DNA from 4 places in the Actinomadura sp. 3N508 genome. Region 1 is predicted to be linked to each of the others. Evidence: riboswitches for the same ligand, from Rfam matches in the RefSeq annotation. Region 1 holds a riboswitch; each other region holds the start of a gene.

Evidence for each region. A riboswitch is a leader RNA that binds a small molecule or an ion and turns the genes downstream of it on or off. The one in region 1 is predicted to bind cyclic di-AMP.
Region 2: it holds a riboswitch for cyclic di-AMP, as region 1 does, so the genes downstream of both, ACH34S_RS11280 (CHAP domain-containing protein) here and ACH34S_RS26405 (NlpC/P60 family protein) in region 1, are expected to answer to the same signal.
Region 3: it holds a riboswitch for cyclic di-AMP, as region 1 does, so the genes downstream of both, ACH34S_RS34130 (NlpC/P60 family protein) here and ACH34S_RS26405 (NlpC/P60 family protein) in region 1, are expected to answer to the same signal.
Region 4: it holds a riboswitch for cyclic di-AMP, as region 1 does, so the genes downstream of both, ACH34S_RS41550 (NlpC/P60 family protein) here and ACH34S_RS26405 (NlpC/P60 family protein) in region 1, are expected to answer to the same signal.

Annotation. Positions count from the first base shown of each region.
Region 1 is NZ_JBIRAX010000007.1:441,664-446,723, forward strand. It holds gene ACH34S_RS26395 (M20/M25/M40 family metallo-hydrolase) at 1-77, opposite strand, end outside; gene ACH34S_RS26400 (hypothetical protein) at 325-708, shown strand; cyclic di-AMP (ydaO/yuaA leader) riboswitch at 1,266-1,408, shown strand; gene ACH34S_RS26405 (NlpC/P60 family protein) at 1,416-2,075, shown strand; gene ACH34S_RS26410 (DUF4360 domain-containing protein) at 2,255-2,911, opposite strand; gene ACH34S_RS26415 (multicopper oxidase domain-containing protein) at 3,397-5,060, shown strand, end outside.
Region 2 is NZ_JBIRAX010000003.1:40,417-45,476, forward strand. It holds gene ACH34S_RS11275 (CDP-glycerol glycerophosphotransferase family protein) at 1-1,256, opposite strand, end outside; gene ACH34S_RS11280 (CHAP domain-containing protein) at 1,541-2,302, opposite strand; cyclic di-AMP (ydaO/yuaA leader) riboswitch at 2,313-2,470, opposite strand; gene ACH34S_RS11285 (PP2C family protein-serine/threonine phosphatase) at 2,915-4,813, opposite strand; gene ACH34S_RS11290 (hypothetical protein) at 4,994-5,060, opposite strand, start outside.
Region 3 is NZ_JBIRAX010000012.1:75,849-80,908, forward strand. It holds gene ACH34S_RS34125 ((deoxy)nucleoside triphosphate pyrophosphohydrolase) at 1-271, shown strand, start outside; gene ACH34S_RS34130 (NlpC/P60 family protein) at 539-1,567, opposite strand; cyclic di-AMP (ydaO/yuaA leader) riboswitch at 1,575-1,710, opposite strand; gene typA (translational GTPase TypA) at 1,894-3,747, shown strand; gene ACH34S_RS34140 (FHA domain-containing protein) at 3,840-5,060, opposite strand, start outside.
Region 4 is NZ_JBIRAX010000024.1:14,901-19,960, reverse strand. It holds gene ACH34S_RS41560 (DUF305 domain-containing protein) at 1-460, opposite strand, end outside; gene ACH34S_RS41555 (DUF6153 family protein) at 531-935, opposite strand; gene ACH34S_RS41550 (NlpC/P60 family protein) at 1,038-2,081, opposite strand; cyclic di-AMP (ydaO/yuaA leader) riboswitch at 2,085-2,225, opposite strand; gene ACH34S_RS41545 (M56 family metallopeptidase) at 2,339-3,274, opposite strand; gene ACH34S_RS41540 (BlaI/MecI/CopY family transcriptional regulator) at 3,279-3,674, opposite strand; gene ACH34S_RS41535 (DUF4396 domain-containing protein) at 3,720-4,271, opposite strand; gene ACH34S_RS41530 (hypothetical protein) at 4,853-5,060, opposite strand, start outside.

The sequences.
Region 1 (5,060 bases):
GGCAGCAGCCCGACGGTGGCGAATCCGGCGAAGGCCGCGGCTCCGGCAAGCAGGTCACGGCGATTGACCTCGGTCATGGGCGTCTCCTCGGGGAGATCGGGGCGCATACCCGTTCCGGACCGGGTCTCGGCCGGTGACGAATGACGGCGCCGCGAGGAACAGGGCCCCCGTTCCCACGAGAATCTACGAAAGCACCCCAATTCCGACAAGGACGGCTGATCGCTCCGCAACTCAAACGTGATCAAGCGCAGCCCCTGTTACTGACCGCAATAGCGTGGGACCATCACTCACGGCGACGGACCTCATTCGAACAGAGGTGAGTGGATGTATCCGATTCCACACGGCGGAGCCGACCCCGTCCTGCTGCAAATCGGCGATATCTCGCTGACGGGCACGCACGTCATCCTCCCGTACGGGAGTTACCCGCTGCACGGCGCCACCTGGACCATCCAGGACTCCACCCAGGTGACCGAGGGAATCCCGGTGGTGGCCATCGTCCTGGCGATCGTCTTCGCCTGGTTCTGCCTGCTGGGCCTGCTCTTCCTGCTGATGAAGGAGCGCCGCTACCTGGGCTTCGTGACCGTCTCCGTCACCGGCCCCGGCTTCCACCACACGACCCACTTCCCTCCGGGCCCGCAGTCAGGCGCATGGGCCGCAAACGCAGTGGCACAAGCCCGCGGCATCACCGCCCTAGCCCCGCCCTGTTAGCCCAGGGGGGCGACCCCCTAGAACCCCCGTCGCGACGCAGGCGATCCTCATGCCGCCCCTGCGGTCTGCCGTGCCCGTGACGGGCGTGTGCGGCGTCGCTCCGGTCGCCCGCGTCGTCGGGTCGTGCGACCTCCGGCGCGGGGCGCCTCCGGCCGCACGACCCGCAGCCGTGGCTGAGGTGGGGGCTGAGCTGGGGTGTTGTTGATTTTGTCCGGGTTTGCCTTCTATTGGGGTACGGAGTAGCTTGTCGCTCATCAAGGCGCCCGCCAGGCGTTTTGCCGCACCGTGTCCGTCCGGACACGGTCCCCCGGACGGCGTCGCCGGACGGGGGTGGCGGCGGCGCGACCCACGCGTCGTCTCGTGACGGTCCTGCCGTGCGGTCTCCCCGAGACCCCGTTCCTCAGCCCGGCCATGCGCACGCCGACGTGCGGGCGCTGAGCGAAACCAGGACCGGTTCGCAGAGCTGCGCCCCCTCCTGGGGCGCCGCACCATCAGCGCCGCTCTTTCGCACGCGGGACACAAGGGTCCCGCGGATGGGCCGTCATGCCCTCAGGATCGCAGCGGCAACGCCGAGTCCGCCGTCGCGCGGAGCCGGGGACCCACATCTTGCACTGGGGTGAATCGGCCTGCCCCCAGGTCGAAGGACGACTTCCACGTCCGAACCCGTCAGCTAACCCGGTAGGCGTCCTGGAAGCCAAGGAGACCCCTTGACAGGCAAGCACTCCAAGAACCGCTTTCCCCTAGGACCCCGTGCCACCGGCGCGCTGTTCGGCCTCGCCTTCTTCGGCGTGGTCGCGGGCACCGCGCAGGCGTCGATCGGGTCCGACTCCGACCCGGGCTCCGGCGCGCGCGCCGGCGACCAGGTCGCCGCCGTCGGAGTCCTCCCCGGCCAGCAGAAGGGCGCGCCGGAAGCGTCCCGCAAGAAGGCCGACGCCAAGAAGTCCACCACGCTGGACGCCCGGTCCCAGGTGATCGAGCGGGCCAAGACCTGGAACCCGGGCACGGGCGACCGGGTGCGCTACAGCCAGCTCCGCAGCCACAACGGGTACCGCGCCGACTGCTCCGGCTTCGTCTCGATGACGCTGGGGCTGGAGAAGCCGGGCCCCAACACCCAGGGCCTCACCTCGTCCGAGTACACCGAGCGCATCACCATGGACGAGCTGAAGAAGGGCGACCTCGTCATGGACGCCCAGGGCACCAACACCACGCGCCACGTCGTCATCTTCGAGAAGTGGTCGAACAAGGAGCGCACGTCCTACTGGGCGTACGAGCAGCGGGGCCGGTACGGCACCGACTACCGGGAGCGCGACTACGGCCTTGACTCCGGCAGCGAGTACAAGGCCTACCGCCCGAAGAAACTCACATAACGCAAGGCAACGCCCGGCCGGGTACCCCTCGGCCGGGCGTTCGCATGCGCGAGTCAAGGCGGCCGGAGGGGGAGGCGCGGGCGCCTCCCCCTCCGGTTCATGATCTGTCCGAATTCGGCGACGTTGCGTGATCAGATGGCGACCATCCGATCAGGCTCGCCTTTTCGGTCCGCCGGGTATCAGTCGCAGCGTTTCCACACGAGGTGGTAGACGGAGTTCCCGCGCGCGGATTCCATTGCGATGAAACTGGACTTGGTCGAGTCGCCCTTGTCCACCCGCAGTTCGGTGTTGATGTTCAGGTTGCGGTCCTTGCCGCAGGGCTTGTAGACCCGGCCCTGGGAGTCGGTCTTGTCGGCGAACTTCCAGTCGTCGTCGAACGGGCCCTTGAGCGTGTGCGTGACGGTCTGCGACTCAGAGTTGCCCTGGAAGTAGTAGTTCGTGCGGCGGATCGCGGTGGCCCCGGCCTCGAGGTGGGCATAGCCGCGGGACTCGATCCCGACGACCGCGTAGGTGTAGCCCTCCGGCGCGTCGACCTGCACGCTGAGCTGACAGTTCTTCCGGAAATCCGTCGACGGCGCGTTGTCGCCCGCCCAGGCCACGTACTTCTCGTAGGTGACGGTGAAGGCGGTGTTGCCGTGCGAGGGGGTGACCTTCGTGGTGCCGGCGGGGCAGCCGGAGCCGTTGATGGTCTCGACGCCGATGGTGACCTTGCTGGGCACCGGAGCGGCGTCGGAGGCGGGGGGATCGATGGAGGCGGAGGCGGTGGTGGCGGTCGCCAGCATGGGGAGGAGCAGGGCAGCGCCCACCGCGATCGCCGTACGTGTGGCGTTCTTCATGGGTCGGATCTCTCAGGGGGTTCGTGGTCGACGCCTTCGCCGCACACGCATCGCGCCGGTGGTTTTACCAGCGGATTTGCGGTGACTTTGACGTCAACACGTCAATGGCGATTCTCTCGGTCTGGAGAATCATCCGAGAGGGTATTCGGGTCGCGCTGACTTGGTCAACACTTTGCCTTTGCGTCTTATTAACAATTAACATTGCGTTTTCTAAGCCCTTTAAGGCCGGGCCTTACCGCGTTTTCGGCACTCGCCGAGAGCCGCCGCGCGCACTGGATGGACGCTGACCAGATTGGGGCGGAACATCTTGACTGCCCAGTTCGTCATACCTGTCAGCACCTCGCGCATCCCGCGCAGTGGACCCCGCAAACCCCGCACGCCCCGCGCAGCTCGCAAACCCCGCACACCCCGCGCAGGCCGATGGCCGCCGCCGGCAGAGGGCCGGCGGCCGCCGAGACAACGGGAGTTTCAGGGGGAATTCACAGATGCCCGTGAAGAGGGTGTACGACGTCGTCGCGCTGCACGTTCCCATCGTCTTCGACGCGCACGGCGACCACGACCGCAACGGAATGATCTTCACGCTAGCCGAGCACGAGACCGAGCTCAACAAGGTCAGGGACAGTTTTCCGACGCCCTTCCCCGACCCGCTGGAGCACCCGGAACTGCTTCCCGACCCGCATCCGCTCGTCCGCCCGCTGGTGCTGCGGGCGCGCGTCGGCGAGCGGGTCGTCGTCCGGTTCCGCAACGAGCTGCGGCAGCGGGCCGGGATCCACGCCAAGGGCGTCGGGCACCGGGTCATGGCCGCCGACGGGGGCGCCGTCGGCCGGAACCCGGACTCGGCCGTCGCGCCGGGCGGCTCGATCGTCTACGAGTGGGACGCCGTCCACGAGGGCGTGTTCTTCTTCGGCGACCTCGCCGACCTCCGCGGCGGCGAGCACGGCTCCCAGTCGCACGGGCTGTTCGGCGCGCTGATCGTCGAGCCCGAGGGCGCCACCTGGACCGACCCGGTCACCGGCGACCCGCTACTGGACGGCCTGTACGCCGACGTCCACGTCCCGGGGCAGGAGAGCTTCCGCGAGTACGCGCTGTTCATGCAGGACGAGTCGCCCAACGACAATCCCGTCCTGCCGCCGCACCCGCTCTACGAGTGCGACCGGCCGCGCCCGCACACGCACGCGCCCGCGGCGGGCGGCGAGCGGCTCGCGCCCGTGCTGTTCCCCGACCACGACGGCCACGGCGGCGGCCACGGCAACGGCGGTGGCCACGGGGACGAATCCGTACAGAACGAGCACGCCGCCTCGATGATGCTCATGAGCTACCGCACCGAGCCGATGGGCTGGCGGTCGCTCGCCTACGAGCGGATGCTCGAGGCGGGCGAGATCGACCCGGCGCGGGACGCGATCGTCGGCGAGGAGCAGCACCACAGCTCCTGGCTGTTCGGCGACCCGGACACGCCGATCTTCCGCGCCTACGGCGGCGACCCGTCGAAGATCAGGCTGGTCCATGCCGGGGTGAAGGAGACGCACGTCTTCCACCTCCACCTGCACCAGTGGCGGGCCGTCCCCGGGCACGGCGAGTCGCCCATCATCGACTCCGTCACGATCAGCCCGCAGCAGGCGTTCACGATCGAGCCGATCGGCGGCGCGGGCTCGGTGCAGGCGGCGACCGGCGACATCATCTTCCACTGCCACCTCTATCCGCATTTCCACTCCGGCATGTGGGGGATGTGGCGGGTCTTCGACGTCCTCCAGGACGGCGCCGGACGCTACCCGGACGGCACGCCCATCGCGCCGCTCCGCCCGCTCCCGGGACGCCCGGCGCCGCCCGCCGCCACCGCCGAGCGTCCGGGCTTCCCGGCGTTCATCGAGGGAACGTTCCCGCAGAAGTCGCCCCGCCCGCCGCGCACCCCCTCGATGCCGGAGGGCATGGGACGGGAGCCGTCCGCGCTGGAGCGGGCGGCGTTCGTCCCCGACCCGCAGCCGGGCGAGGCGTTCACCAAGATCACCCTGGACCCGGACGCGCCCGTCCGCCGCTACCACCTCGTCGTCATGCAGGGCACGATCCACTACTTCGAGAGCCGCGACCACGGAGGCGGCCACGACGGCGAAGGCGCGGGCCACGACGGCGACGGCGGCGGGCACAAGGAGAC
Region 2 (5,060 bases), on a different contig from region 1:
GCGTCCGGACGGATCCGGCCCAGCGGGTTCAGCACGTGCCCGGCCATCCGGACGCGCCCGCCCCGCACCTCCAGCCGCGTCACCGTGTTCGCCGGGCGAAGGTCCTTGAGCGGCCGCAGGTGGAAGCCGAAGTCGGTGACGTCGAGGATGCGGCGCCCGAGCGTCCCGCGCGGGCGGCTCGTGCCCCAGAACACCCGCCCGTCCCGCTCCACGAGCTGCGCGCGCAGCTCGGGCCGCTTGACGGCGCCGCCGTGCTCGGCGGCGGCGAGCGCGGCCGCGTGATCGCCCTCCCGGATCAGGTACGCGGCTATCGCGGGCAGCGGTTGGGCCTCCTCGAACACCCGGGGATCGAGCTCGGCCAGGTAGCCCGCCGCCAGGTCGAGGAAACGCGACCTATAGCCCGGATCCCGGTCACGCAGTTCGCGCAGGTAGAGGCCAAGATCATGGTTGACGAACTTGACGTCCTTGGCGAGGCGCAGGTCGTAGGCGCCGCGCAGCGCGAACAGCATGTCGATACGGCGGTGGATCTCCAGCCGGTCGGCGAAGTTGGCCAGGTCGGCGCGCCGGTTGGAGATCGACGGCGCCGGCGTGCGCTCCCGCACCAGCCAGTTGTAGACGCGGTGCGGGATCAGCGCCGTCCGTCCGGCCGCCAGGTACGCCTCAGCGGTGAACAGAAGATCTTCGTAGTGGAGCTGCTCGACGAAGCGCAGGCCGTGCTCGTCCAGGAAATCGCGCCGGTACGCCTTGTTGGTCGACAGCGTGTCGTAGAGGAGATCGGGGTGCTCCCGCAGTGGCCCGTAGACGGCCCTTCGCCGGTAGAGCCACGGAAACCAGGGGCGGATGCGTCCCTTCGCGCCCGGCGGCACGTCCAGGAAGATCCGGTCGCACAGCCCGGAGGCGAGGTCGGCGCCCGCGTCCTCGGCGGCGGCGAACAGGTTGAGGCAGGCGTGCCTGTCCAGCAGGTCGTCGCTGTCGAGGAACATCACGTACCGTCCGGCCGCCGCCTCGATCCCGGCGTTGCGGGGCCGCCCGCAGCCGCCGGAGTTGGACGCCAGGTGGACGGCGCGGACCCGGCCCGGATGCGCGGCGGCCAGCCGGTCGGCGGCCTCGCCCGTCCCGTCGGTGCTCGCGTCGTCGACGATCACCGTCTCGACGCCGCCCAGCGACTGCGCCAGCGTGGAGGCGACCGCCCGCGGCAGCCGCCGCACGTCGTTGTAGGCGATCACGACGACGGTGACGTCCGGGCGCACCCGCATGGGTCCCCCCTCCCCCGCGCGTCCCGGGCCCCTTACCGGACGCGTGCACGGGTTCCTTTCCCGGAACGCCGTGATGAGGTCCAAGAACGATCAAAGCCTGTCAACGCTTGGCTTTACCCATCTTCGGCGGCGGCATGGGAGAGCGTCCCTGGAACGTCGGAAGGCGCCCGGCCGAAACCGGACGCCTTCGGATGACGTCTTTCAGATCACGCGGTTCACGCGACCCCGATCAAATGATTCGGACGGCGCCGCAATGGCAGACGCCCGGTACCGCGTCAGGAGGGTCAGGACGCGTAGTCGGGGTAGCCGTAGCCGACGATCTCGGACTTGTCGCGGGTCTTCTTGTTCACCGCGTTCTCGGTGTTGCCCTCGATCGTGTTGACGGTGCCGTTCCCGTTGTCCTTCACGACGAGGCCGACGTGGTCGATGTCGCCGATCTTGCCGCGCGAGCCCTTGTCCCAGTCGAAGAACACCACGGCGCCGGGCTTGGCGGACTTGCCCCAGCGGTCGGTCTTCTTGAACCACTTGGCGTGCTGGACGGTGTAGGCGTCCCAGCCCATGTTCTTCACGCCGGTCTGGGCGCCGAGCCAGGAGACGAACATGTTGCACCACTGCGCGCCGTTGTAGTCCTTGACGGAGAAGCCTCCGTCGCGCTCGGCGGTCGCGGCGGCGTGCGGGGTCGACACGTACCACTTGTGGAACTTGGTCATGCCGCCCTTGCCCTCGGAGATGCCGACCTGCTTCTGCGCGAGCTTGATCACCTCGTCGGGCTTGACCGCGCGCGGCGGGACCTTGTAGCCCTGCGCGCGGGCCTCGTTGGCCGAGAGCGTCCCGGCGTTCTTCGCCTTGGGGGCGCTGACCGGCACGCCGGCCTTCTCGGCGGCCGCGGCCGCCTGGGCCGGGGCCTCGGCCACGGCGCCGCCGGTGAGCGGGTTGACGACCGCGAGCCCGACGGCTCCCGCGAGGACGGCGCCCACGGCGACGCCGACGGCCTTGTCCTCGGACGTAAGGGTCTTCAGGGAAAGTCGATCGAAACGACCGGTCATGCGGGGAATCTCCTTGTCTCCCATGACGCCTACCGGGTTAGCTGACGGATTCGGGCATGGAAGCAGCCCTACGGCGCGGCTCTAGGACGCGCCGATTCACCCCTGGAACCTTGGGTCCCCGGCTCCGTCCGGTCGGGTGGACCAGGACGGACTCGGCCTCGCACCGCATCGCGGCGCATACGGATAGATCTCAGTGACTGATCTTGATCTGAGCGCACGCCTCGACGGGCGCGCATCGCGTGCGGCATCCGCTCCGCGATCCTCGGCCGCGCTTGGCACGGCCGGTGGCAACGCATGGAGTGCGTTGCGTGATTCGGTAAGAAGGTACCAACCTTGTCAAGGAAAGCAAACCAGGCACAAAACTCGGTCCGGCCGGTTCAAAGCCCTCTCAAGGAAGCATCAACACCACCAGGGCCGGGCGTGTTCCCGATCTTTATGGAACTGCCTCTCAGCCCTTTGCCACCTGGGCTTACCGGTCGCCGATCAAATGGTAAAGAAGATCCATTTCACGCGCCCGGCGGCGGCCCGCCCCGCCCCGTCAGGGCCCTCCGGCCCATCCGGGTGAGGCGCACATCACACAGGGCGATGATCGCAGGTCAGCGGTGGTGCCGGTCACTCCACGTGCAGGGCGAACATCGTGGTGTCGTCGGCCGCCCTGTCGTGCTCCATGCGCGCGAGGACGTCGTCCAGCATCCGCTCGGGCTGCGTCGCGCAGTCCCGCAGGATGCCGGTGAGGCGGTCGATGCGCTCGTCCAGGTCGGCGTCCCTGCGCTCCACGAGGCCGTCGGTGTAGAGGAAGAGCATGTCGCCGGGGCTGAGCCGGGTCGTGATCGTCATGTAGTCCCAGTCGGGCACCGCGCCGAGCATCGGATCGCGGACGACCTCCATCGGCACCGCGCGCCCGTCCCGGATCAGGATCGGCGGCGGATGCCCCGCGCACGTCCACTCCAGGACGCGCCCGTACGGATCGAACTGGGCGATGACGGCGGTGCCCGTCGCCGGCGGGTCCATGCTGCTGACCAGCTCGTTCAGCCAGCCCACCAGCCGTCCTGGCGGCTCCTTGGTGCAGGTCAGGCCCAGCAGTCCGTTCCGGGTGCGCGCCATCGACGCCGCCGCGGGCAGGCCGTGCCCGGCCGCGTCGCCGATCGCGAACAGCGACCGGCCCTCCGGGAACACCCGGGTCGCGAACCAGTCGCCGCCGATGCGGGCGGTGCTCTCCGCCGCCAGCGCGCGGATCGCGATGCGCAGGCCCGGCAGCTGCTCCACCTCGTCCTCGTCCGGCAGGATCGCGCGGCGCAGCGTCACCGCGACCCGCCGCTCCTGCGCCATCCGCTCCTGCTGCTTCAGCATCTGCCGCCGGGTCTCCGCCAGCGCCCGCTCCACCCCGCGCCGCCGGGTGATGTCCTGCGAGACGATGTTGATCGACACCGGCAGCCCCGACTCGGCCAGCACCGGCTCGGCGAACACCCATAGGTGCCGCGGCGCCCCGTCCCGGCCCGTCACGCGGTGCTCCGCCTCCACCGGCTCCCGGCGCGAGAACATCGTCTGCACGGCCTCCTCGACGAGCGGGAGGTCGTCGTCGGCCACCACCTTCGGCAGGTCGTGCGGCATCGGCGGCACCTCGTCCGGGTCGAGCCCGTAGTTGGCCAGCATCTGCGGCGTCCAGGCCGCCTCGCCCGTGGCCAGGTCCCACTCTCCGAACCCGATCAGCGCCAGCCGCTCGACCCGCTCCAGCCGCCGCCTGACCCGGTCCTCGTGCTCGTGGTAGCGCCAGGTCACGCACACGCCGGTCGGCACGGCGACGCAGCGCACGCTCATCCGGGACGACCTGGAGAGCCCGCGCTGCGCGGTCGTGTACTGGCTCAGGGAACGCTCCATAGGCTCCCCGCTCTCCAGCACCTCCACGTAGTCGTCGAACAGCCCGCTCAGCACCGCGCCGGGATCGGTCTGCAGCAGCCGCCGCCCGGCGAGCTCGTCGCGGCCCCGCCCGAACAGGTCCCGCACGAGCCCGTTGAGATCGGCGAACAGGAAGTCGGCCACATGACCGTCCGCCCCCCGGACCGGCACCATGTGGGCGGACGCGTCGAGCGCCCCGTCGAGCACGGCCTTGGCCGCCGGGTCGTCCGGCACCTGGGCGAGGATCTCCGAGTCCCCGGCGGTGTCTTCGGCCGTCACCCGCCGCAGGACGTCCTCTGCCTTCGACAGCACGGCCTGGCGTTCTGCCCTGTCGCCCTCCGTCCGGGGCGCCCTGCGACCCGCGGCCACGGCCCCGACCGGCCCGCCGCCCTCGTCCTTGACCAGCAGCGAGGCCGCCTCGCTGAGCTCGATGTCCAGGTCGCGCGCGAGCCAGATCAGATGCTGCAGAGCCTCGCCCGGCGGCACCCCGAGCCGCCGCGCGAGCACGACCCGCGCCTCGGCCAGCACCGCCCGGTCGTGCGCGGCGTCCCGCAGGTCGTCAAGATCCGCAACGTGCACCCCGGGCTGTGCCCAGGTGCCCTCCGCATCCGCCAACCCTGTCCCCCGTTCGGCATGGTGCCTGGGAGAAAAAAGCTACATACGTCAGTGACCAACAATCCGCCTAGAACAGTACAAATCACCCGGGTCTTTGCCCGATTTTTCCCTCCACACCCGAACTTGACCGGTGCGGGTGACCGTCCCAGGAGACAACCGTTCCCCATCTTGTGACTCAGGTCACAGCAGTTGCCCGGCAATCTCCGTGACCCGCCCGGCCGCCGCCCGGAACGACGTCCCGGCCGGA
Region 3 (5,060 bases), on a different contig from region 1:
CGAGTCCGACGAGGACGCCCTGATCCGCGAGTGCCACGAGGAACTCGCCATCAAGGTCCGCCTGACCCGCAGGATCGGCACCGACTGGCACCTGAGCGAACGCGCCGTCCTCCGCGTCTGGACGGCCCGCATAGTCGAAGGCGAACCCCGCGCCCTAGAACACCTGGCCCTCCGCTGGCTCACCCAGAACGAGCTCTACGACGTCCCCTGGCTCCCAGGCGACCTCCCAGTAATAGATGCCCTAGCCACCCAGGGCCTCCTAGAGACCTGAACGTCTACTCGGGATAACGGCGCCCAGCCATCACCGCAACCCCGCAACAACCTCGACACTCGCGATCGCGTCCGAAGGCAGGTTCGAGCTTGCGAGAACCTGATCGCGCAGCGAGCCGCCAGGCGAGACGGAGCGATGCCAGCGATCGCGTGCTTTTCTCGACGATGGAGGGCCCCCAGGGCCCGAAGGAGGAGAGAAATGCAATAAACACAGCACGAGGCCCCTCCTACCGCGCCGCAGGAGGGGCCTCGTACGTTCTTGTGGCTCTTAGCCGATTCGGTTGGCTCCCGCGTAGTCGGAGCGGTCGGAGAGCTTGGAGATCTTCACCACGTCGCCGGTCTGCGGGGCGTGCAGGTACTTGCCGTCGGCCAGGTAGATGCCCATGTGGTGGAGGCCGGCGCCGAAGTAGACCAGATCGCCGGAGCGGAGTTCGCTTCGGGAGACCTTCGTCCCCAGGCCGTACAGGTCGCCCGTGTAGTGCGGCAGGCCGGGCTTGCCGACCTTGGTGTAGGCCCAGACGACCAGGCCGGAGCAGTCGAAGGAGTTCGGTCCTGCGGCGGCCCACACGTAGGGGGCGCCGAGTTTGGTGAGCGCCTTGCGGGCCATCTTGGCGGGGAGGCCGGAGCCCTTCACGGTGGCGCGCAGGCCGCTGCGCGGGTCGCGGACGTGCGTGGTGGTCAGCTTGTCGAGGCGCTTGGTGACTTCCGCCACCTTGGCCTTGGCGGCCTGGCGGGCCTTCTCCGCGTCCGCCGCCGCCCGCTCGACCTGGGCGATCTTCGCCTCGGCGGTGCGCTGGGCCGTGTCCGCCCGGTCGATCTGCTTCTGCAGGGCCTGGACGGCGGTCGTCTGGTTCTGCGCGAGGTAGGCGCGGTCGGACAGGCCCTCCGGGGAGCCGTTCGCGCCGAAGATCATGTCGGGGGAGCCGGACATGTAGTTCGCCGCGGCCAGCTGGCCGAGCCGCTCCCGGGCCGGCGCGGCCTGGACGCGCAGTGTCGCGGCCTGCTGTGCGGCGGCCTTCTGCGCCTTCTGCGCCTTGCCCAGCTCGACGCGCGTCTTGTTGTACCTCTCGGTGAGGATCTCGGCCTCTTCGTTCAGCGCGTCCAGGCTCTTGAGCAGGCCCTTCTCCGTCGTCGGAAGCGAGGATGGGGCCGGGGTCGGTGCGGCGGCGGGCAGGCCGCGTCCGGACGGCTGGGCGGCGTGCGCGACGGCGGGCGCGGTGGCGCCGAGGCCGATCAGGAGCATGGTCGCCGCGGCGGCGGGCGTGATACGGCGCCGCCGGTGGGGATCCGGTGCCAAGCCGGTGTTCTCCTCTCCTCGCGCGCCTACCGGGTTAGCTGACGGGTTCGGGCCAGGAGTCGCCCTACGACATGCGTCGATTCACCCCAGGGGTTATGGGTCCCCGGTTCTCCCGCGGTCGGGAGATTCGGCGCTCCGGCCGCAGCCCCGAGGGGATGGGGCTCCAGACGGCCGGACCTCGGGCACATTACAAAGGATCAGCAAAGTTGGCCAATCGGGGGTGGGGGACGCCGATCGCCCGGGATGGGTGGTATGCCGAGCCAAGTAGAATGGGGGCTGCCGTGTGTCAGCGGCGGATCCCGAACTCTCACGCAAGGCGAGCCCGCATGCCCATCTCCACGCGCGACGACCTCCGGAACGTCGCGATCGTCGCTCACGTCGACCACGGAAAGACGACGCTGGTCGACGCCATGCTCTGGCAGTCCGGCGCCTTCCGCGAGAACCAGGACGTCGACGACCGCGTGCTCGACTCCAACGACCTGGAGCGCGAGAAGGGGATCACCATCCTCGCGAAGAACACCGCGGTCAGGCACGGCGGGCTGACGATCAACATCATCGACACCCCCGGCCACGCCGACTTCGGCGGCGAGGTCGAGCGCGGGCTGTCGATGGTGGACGGCGTCGTCCTGCTGGTGGACGCCAGCGAGGGCCCCCTCCCGCAGACCCGGTTCGTGCTGCGCAAGGCCCTTGAGGCCAAGCTGCCGGTGATCCTGGTGGTGAACAAGACCGACCGTCCCGACGCCCGCATCGACGAGGTCGTGGACGAGACGTACGAGCTGTTCATGGACCTCGACGCCGACGAGGCCCAGATCGACTTCCCGATCGTGTACGCGTCCGGCCGGGCGGGGCGGGCCTCGCTCGACAAGCCCGCCGACGGCGAGATGCCCGCGAGCCCCGACCTGGAGCCGCTGTTCACGGTCATCACCGGCACGATCCCGGCGCCGGCCTACGACCCGGACGCCCCGCTCCAGGCCCACGTGACCAACCTCGACGCCTCCAGCTACCTCGGCCGGATCGCGCTCTGCCGCATCCACGCCGGAACGATCAAGAAGGGCCAGCAGGTCGCCTGGTTCCGGCACGACGGCAGCGTCGACCGCGTCAAGATCACCGAGCTGCTGATGACGGACGCGCTCGAGCGCAAGCCCGCCGAGGCGGCGGGCCCCGGCGACATCATCGCGATCGCCGGCATCCCCGACATCATGATCGGCGACACCATCGCCGACCCGGACGACCCGCGCCCGCTGCCGCTGATCACCGTGGACGAGCCCGCGATCTCGATGACCGTCGGCACCAACACCGGGCCGATGGCCGGCCGCGAGAAGGGCACCAAGGTCACCGCCCGGATGGTCAAGGACAGGCTCGACCGGGAGCTGGTCGGCAACGTGTCGATCCGGGTGCTGCCGACGGAGCGTCCCGACGCGTGGGAGGTGCAGGGTCGCGGCGAGCTGGCCCTCGCGATCCTCGTCGAGAACATGCGCCGCGAGGGCTACGAGCTGACGATCGGCAAGCCGCAGGTCGTGACGAAGATCATCGACGGGAAGAAGCACGAGCCGGTCGAGCGGCTCACCGTCGACATCCCCGAGGAGCACCTCGGCGCCGTCACGCAGCTCCTGGCCGTCCGCAAGGGCCGCATGGAGCACATGACGAACCACGGCACCGGCTGGATCCGGATGGAGTTCCTCGTCCCGGCGCGCGGCCTGATCGGGTTCCGCACCGAGTTCATGACCGAGACGCGCGGCACCGGCATGGCGCACCACGTGTTCGAGAGCTACGAGCCGTGGTTCGGGGAGCTGCGGACGCGCCCGTCCGGGTCGCTGGTCGCCGACCGCTCCGGTGCCGCCACCGCGTACGCGATCACGAACCTGCAGGACCGCGGCACGTTCTTCGTCGGGCCGACCACCGAGGTGTACGAGGGCATGATCGTCGGGGAGAACTCCCGGTCCGACGACATGGACGTCAACATCACCAAGGAGAAGAAGCTCACGAACATGCGCTCGTCCACCGGCGACGAGCTGGAGCGGCTCACCCCGCCCCGGCTGCTGTCGCTGGAGGAGGCGCTGGAGTTCTGCCGCGAGGACGAGTGCGTCGAGGTCACGCCGGGCGCCGTCCGCATCCGGAAGGTCGTCCTGGACGCCAAGGAGCGCGAACGCATGCGCGCCCGCTCCAAGCGCGCCAGCTGATCGGAGACAGCGACGGCATAGACAGCGACGTCAAAAGGGCGGCCCCGCGGTTCTCATGACCGCGGGGCCGCCCCCTTTTATCGCTGTCGCCGTCAGTTCAGCTGGACGGTGCCGGTCACGTCGGCGGCCAGGCGGAGCTGGTCGCCGTTGCGGAGCGGGGCCTCCACGCCGCGCGGGAGCCGCTCGCCGTTGACGAACGTCCCGTTGGTGGAGCCCTCGTCACGCACCCACGCCGTCCCTGACGGGTCGAGCCACACCGTCGAGTGACGCCGCGACACGTTGTCGTACTGGGTGAACGTGGACGCCACCGGTGACTGGCCCGCGTCCCGTCCGAGCACCAGATGCTGGCCGACGGAGACCTTGAGCTCGCCCGTGGGGAACATCACGCGCAGGGTGGGCGTGCCCTTCTGCGGCAGCGGGCGCAGACACGAGTCGCACTGCGCGGCGCTCGGGTTGGGCAGGACCGCCTCGCAGTACGGGCACATGAACGCCGTGCCGTCGGGCTGCCGCCCCTGGTTGTGGTCGGGCGGCAGCAGCGTCGCCTCGCGGCCGTGCTGCGGCATCGGCGGCTGGCCCGCGCCGTGCTGCGGCTGGCCTCCGTGCGGCGGCGGCGCGCCGAACTGGTCACCGCCCGGCCCCGGCTGCGGAGCGCCCCACTGGTCGCGCTGCTGCTGCTGTTGCTGCTGCGGTGGTGCGCCCCATTGGTCCTGCGGCGGCTGGTACGGCTGCTCCTGCGGCGGCGGGGAGTACTGGTCCTGTGGGGGAGAGTACTGGTCCTGCGGGGGCGAGAACTGCTGGTCCGGCTGCTGGTAGTCGGGCATCGGGGGCTGCTGCTGCGGCGCGCCCCACTGGTCCTGCTGCTGGGGCTGCTGCTGGGGCGGCGGGGCGCCCCACGGGTCGCCGGGCTGCTGCTGAGGAGACGGGCTCTGGCCGCCGGGCTGCTGCCCGTACGGGGCCTGCCCATGCTGCTGCTGCCCGTGCTGATCGGGCTGCGGCATGGGCGGCTGGCCCCACGGGTCCGGCTGCTGCGGCTGTTGCTGCTGCGGCTGCCCCCAGGGGTCGGGGGACTGCCCGGGCGTGCCGGGGGGCGGGGCCTGCTGCTGGTACGGGTCGGGTGCCTGCTGGTACTGGCCGCCGCCCTGCTGCCCCGGCGGGGGGCCGTACTGCGGCTGGCCGCCCTGCTGCGGGCCCGGCGGCGGCGGTGGCGGATAGCCCCGCTGCTGGTCGTCGTACCCGCCCGGGCCCTGCCGCTGGGCGCCGCCCGCGCGGGCGAGGTTGGCCCCGCAGCTCATGCAGAGCAGGTCACCCTGCTG
Region 4 (5,060 bases), on a different contig from region 1:
TGTCGAAGGCCGCGCCTTGGGCGCCTTGCAGATCCTTCATCTCCTGGTCGGTCATCATGCCGTCCATGCCGCCGTGGCCCATGTGGCCCGTCCCGCCTGTCCCGGGCGCGGGCACGGACGATCTCCAGCCGGTCAGCCAGGCGGACAGCTGCTTGATCTCCGGGTCCTGGGCCTTCTTGATGTCCGCGGCGAGGGACTTCACCTTGGGGGACGCGGCGCGGGTGACGGCGAGATCGGCCATCTCGATCGCCTGGCGGTGATGCGGGATCATCATCTGGGCGAACATGACGTCCTGCTCGTTGTGCCGACCCCGCGAGCCTTCACTGGCGGACGGCGACGCGCTGGTCGGCATCGAGTGACCGGCCATCGGGTCCTTGCCGTCGCCGGAGCCGTTGTCGCCGCAGGCGGCCAGGCTGATGGTCAGCGCCGGGACGGCGACGAGCGCGAAAGCGCGCTTCATGATGGAGAACCTTCCGTGTCGAAGTCTGTGACGTCAGGGAACTGGGTGCCATGAAGGCGCCGATGGCCTGTCACAGCCTCAACACGCTCAACCGGTGCAGGAACGGTCTCGGTGGCGGCCGGCCCACCAGCGGGATCCGGACCCTGATCAGGAGACGCCGGGCCACGGTCACCGGCCCGCGCAGAAGCAGCGCGACGATCGCTCCGAAGAACGAGATCAGGACCAGCATCGCAAGGCAGACCTGACCGCCCGGATGTTCCTGGTGCTGACCACCTGGATGATCTCTACCCGAGGGCTGATGGACGGCCTTCGCCGCGGACGGCACGGCATTCTCAGCCGCGCTCATCGTCGCGTCGTGAACGGGGCTCGTCGCCGCCAGTGCGACTCCGGCCATCTCGCGCGGGCTCGGCGACGCTTGGAAGCCGTGCATCGCCAGCACACAGAGGAGCAGGAGCAGACCGACCGGCAGCTTCAAGGCTCGTCGGCAGCGCTCCGGTGACCGCTTCAACCGCCCCACTCCTGCTCCGAAGTCGGGCCGGTCACGCGCTCTTCGGGTCATCGGCCGCATCAGACGTGATCAGGCGACGCGGACGCCACCGGCGAAGGGGCGGCCGGAGATCGAGCTGATCTTGACGACGTCGCCGGTCTGCGGGGCGTGCACCATCTTGCCGCCGCCGATGTACAGGCCCATGTGGTGCAGGTCGCTGTGGAAGAAGACCAGGTCGCCGGGCCTGAGCTGGCTCTGCGAGACGCGGGTGCCGGCGGTGAACTGGCTGCCGGTGTAGTGGGGGAGGCTGATGCCGACCTGGGCGTAGGCGTAGAGCGTCAGTCCTGAGCAGTCGAAGCCCCTGATGTTGGCGCCCTGCGCGGTGCCGTAGGTGGGGCCCGACGCGCTGCCGCCGCCCCAGGAGTACGGGACGCCGCGCTGGCTCAAGGCGGCCCGGACCGCGCCCATGGCCTTGGCCGAGGCGCCGCCCGGGTCGACGTTCACGGCCGGACCCGCACCTGTGCGGGCGCCGGGGCCGAAGCCCAGCTTGGCTTCGACCTTCTTCAGTTTGGCCTGCAGTTCCTTGTGCTTCTTCTTGGCCTGGTCGGTGAGTTCGCGGACCTGCCTCGTCCGGGCTTCGGCGGACTTGCGGGCGTGTTCGGCGGCCTGCATCGTCTGCAGCAGCTGGGTGAGGCGGATGCTGTCCCGCTGGGCGAAGTAGTTGAGGGTGGCCGACTTGTCCAGGACGGCCTGCGGGTCACCGGCGGAGGCGAATGCGACCGCCGGGTCCGCAGGACCGTTCTTGTAGCTGTCGGCGGCGAGCCTGACGATGTGGGCTCGGGCCTCGTCGAGGGCCTTCTTCTGGCGCGCGGCGTTGGCCTCGGAGACCTTGGCGGCGCGCTGGGCCTGCTGCAGCCGTACGCGCAATCCGTTGTACTGCTCGCTGAGCTTCTCCGCGTCGTCGGCGAGCTTCTTCTGCTGCTCGGTCAGCTCTTTGCGGGTCGGCTGCGGCTCGGCAGAGGCCGGTGGGGGAGCGAGGAGGCTCGCGGACAGGGCGATCGACGCCGTCCAGGCCGTGCCCGTGATGACCCGGCGGCGGGCCGACGTCAGGTGTCCGGCAGCTCGTCGCTGCATGTGGTGTCCTCTCCTGTACCGCCTACCGGGTGAGCTGCCGGGTTCGGGCCGGAGTCGCCCTGCCGCTCGCGGGAGCGGATTCACCCCAGGTGGAGAAACGGTTCCCCGGTTCCCCGGACCCTGTGGATCCGGGAGTTTCGGCGCGGCCGTCGCCGTCCCCGGCGGGGACGCCTCGCTACGACCTCCTACGAAGCGTAGGAGATAGTGGCCTCATTCGCCACCCAAGTAGTCGATGACGACAAAACGCCCCAGCGGTCTCAGCAGATGTGGGACAGTTCCGCGATCGTCGCGGTCGCGGCGGCGAGGGGAGCGGCGACGGCGAGCGTGACGAAGGCGGAAGCGGCGGCCTTGGCGGCCCGGCGCGGTCTGCTCACCTCGGTGGTCTCCAGCCGCAGTACGCGCTCCGCCAGCCCTCCCGTCGACGGGCCCGCGGCGCCGAGAGCGCCGGCTACCCCCGGTGTCGCCGCGAGCCGGTGCAGGGCGTCGACCAGCGTCCGCCTGCCGCATGCCCGCGCCGCCGCATCATCGGCGGCCATCTCCAGCAGCAGCGGAAGGTTCTTCTTCGCCCGCCGGACGGTGGGCGGCCACGGCAGGAGGGCGTGCACGAGATCGAGCATGAGCAGCAGCGCGTGATGACGCTGGCGCACGTGGGCTCGTTCATGCACCAGGACCGCGTCGAACTCCTCAGCGCTGAGGAGTTCCTGCGCACCGGTGCTGACCACGATCGCCTTTCGCCTGGCAGGCAGCGAATAGGCCACGGGAACGGGGTGGTCCAGGACGAGAACGTCCTCATGCCCCTCATGCTCGGTGGCGACGAGCCGGAGCATCTCCCGATGCCGGCGCCGGTGACGCACCGCACGTCCGACCCGGGGCAGACCGTGCGCCACTCTGGCGCAGCAGGCCACCAGCAGGACCAGGCTGGCGGCCGCCGCCATGATGATCGCCTCGTCCCGGTGATGCGGAAGGCAGCCCCGCAACCACTCCAGGGCGCCATGACCGGGCGCCGGCGGCGCCAGCAAAGCCGCCGCGACGACGCCGACACCGGCGATGACCGTCCCGGCCAAAGCCGCGACCCAACAGGCGATGGCGATCACCGGGTGCGCGGCGGGACGCCCGACCCGAGCGAGGACCGGCCCCGCCAGGCAGCCCAGCAGGGCCGCGGTGGAGACCAGGCCGATCACGAGATAGATCACGCTGTCACCCGTCCTCGGAGTCGGCCGTGCGGCGGCGTAGGGCTTCCAGCAGGTGACGCGCGTCCTCAGGTGGGACGCTCTCGGCGAACCGGGCGAGGATGCTTCCGTGGTCGGGAGACTCGATGAGCGCGTCGAGCATCAGCTCGACCGCGTACTCCTCCCGCGCGCGCGTGGGGGAGTAGCGGAACGCCAGCCCGTCCTGGGTGCGCTGCAGCAGTCCCTTCTGCGCCAGCCGCTCGGCGACGGTCTGGACCGTGTTGTAGGCGAGCGCCTTGTCGCTGTTCTCATTCAGCTTGGCCAGCAACTCACGAACCCGCAGCGGACCGGACGCGTCCCAGAGCACGTCCATGATGGAACGCTCAAGCGATCCCCCCAATCCAGCCACGTAGCCCACCTCCATTCCGCAGACATTGTGCCGGAGACCGCCTTTCTGGCCGGGGCGCTCTCAATGGTGGTACTGGTGGACGACGGCGTGCCCCTTGCCCCGTCCGATCATCCAGCGGTTCAGCGGTGTGGTGAGGACGAACGCGACGAGGAACGCGATGGCCAAGGCGCCCCAGAACTTCACGCTCGCCGGGCCCGCGTGCATGGCTCCAGGGATCATCACCATCGTTGCGTTGTCCAGCACCTCCATGACCGCGATCGACACCGTGTCGGCGGCCAAGGCGACCTTGAAAGCGGCTCGCAGCGAGAGCCCGGCCCTCAGCACACCGCGCATCGTCAACGCGTAACCGAACATGAACGCCAGCACGACTGCAAGGGCGATCGTCGCCACATTCGACCAACCGAGTGCTGTCCCGATCACCATGCCGAGCACTTCACCGATGGCACAGCCGGTCAGGCAATGCAACGTCGCCTGGGCCGCCATCGTCCAGGAGACCGACCCGCCGTGGCCGTGAGAGGCATGCCCCGCATCGTGTCCGTGATGCCCGCTGTGCGAGGCAGTGCCCCCAGGCATGCCGCTCTCATCCGCCTTGCGTCTGTCTTGGGTGGTCATCACCGATCTCCAGCCGCTTGTCTGATTGCCTGGAGTATGCCCTACAAGCTGTAGGAGGTTGCGCGCCCGCCCGTGGTACCGGCGGGAACCGCCCGAGACTGAGATCACTTCCCTACTCATCATGCGGTGGTGCCCGTCGCACGCGAGGCACGGACGTCCCAGCTCAGGTGACGGGTTCGTCAGTGCCCCGGCGATGATCGCGACGCCGTGTTGCGCCTTAGCGTCGCCAAACGGAGGCATTCGTTGAGGGCGCCGACGCGGAGGTGCCGACCCATGCCGCAAGCAGTACCGCGGCGGCGCGGCCCCCGCGATCCCGAACAGCACGGCAGGTCTTCTCCCTGGACGCGTTACCTGAACGGTAGGACTCCTCGGTGCCACACGCCTCGACGGGTTCACATCATGACTCGGAGCCCGAAAGTGCGACGAAAGGACCCTCATCCCGCTGAACTGGCCAATCTTAAAGTCTCCTGCGTTTGTGATCGGACGGCGAGGCAGACGAGGCCTTGAGCGGGAACACGTTGCAGTTCGGGATAATTGATATGCAAATCATTTGGTGCGCGCGGGTGCGGTGAGGCCAGATTTCAGCTGGCGCCCCTGGCCTCGCCAGCGGGCATAGCTTCGAGTTTCAGGACCTGGAGTATTTCCTGGTAAAAGCGGTCCATGGCTGTGTCGATGCTGCGGACGAAGCCGGCTTCTTCGGTGCCGCGTTTGGTTCCCAGCCCGGTCGCGAGGGTCAGGCGAAAGGTGTCGATCTGTGGCGTGTCCTCGGGGATGAGAAGGCCGGGCTCG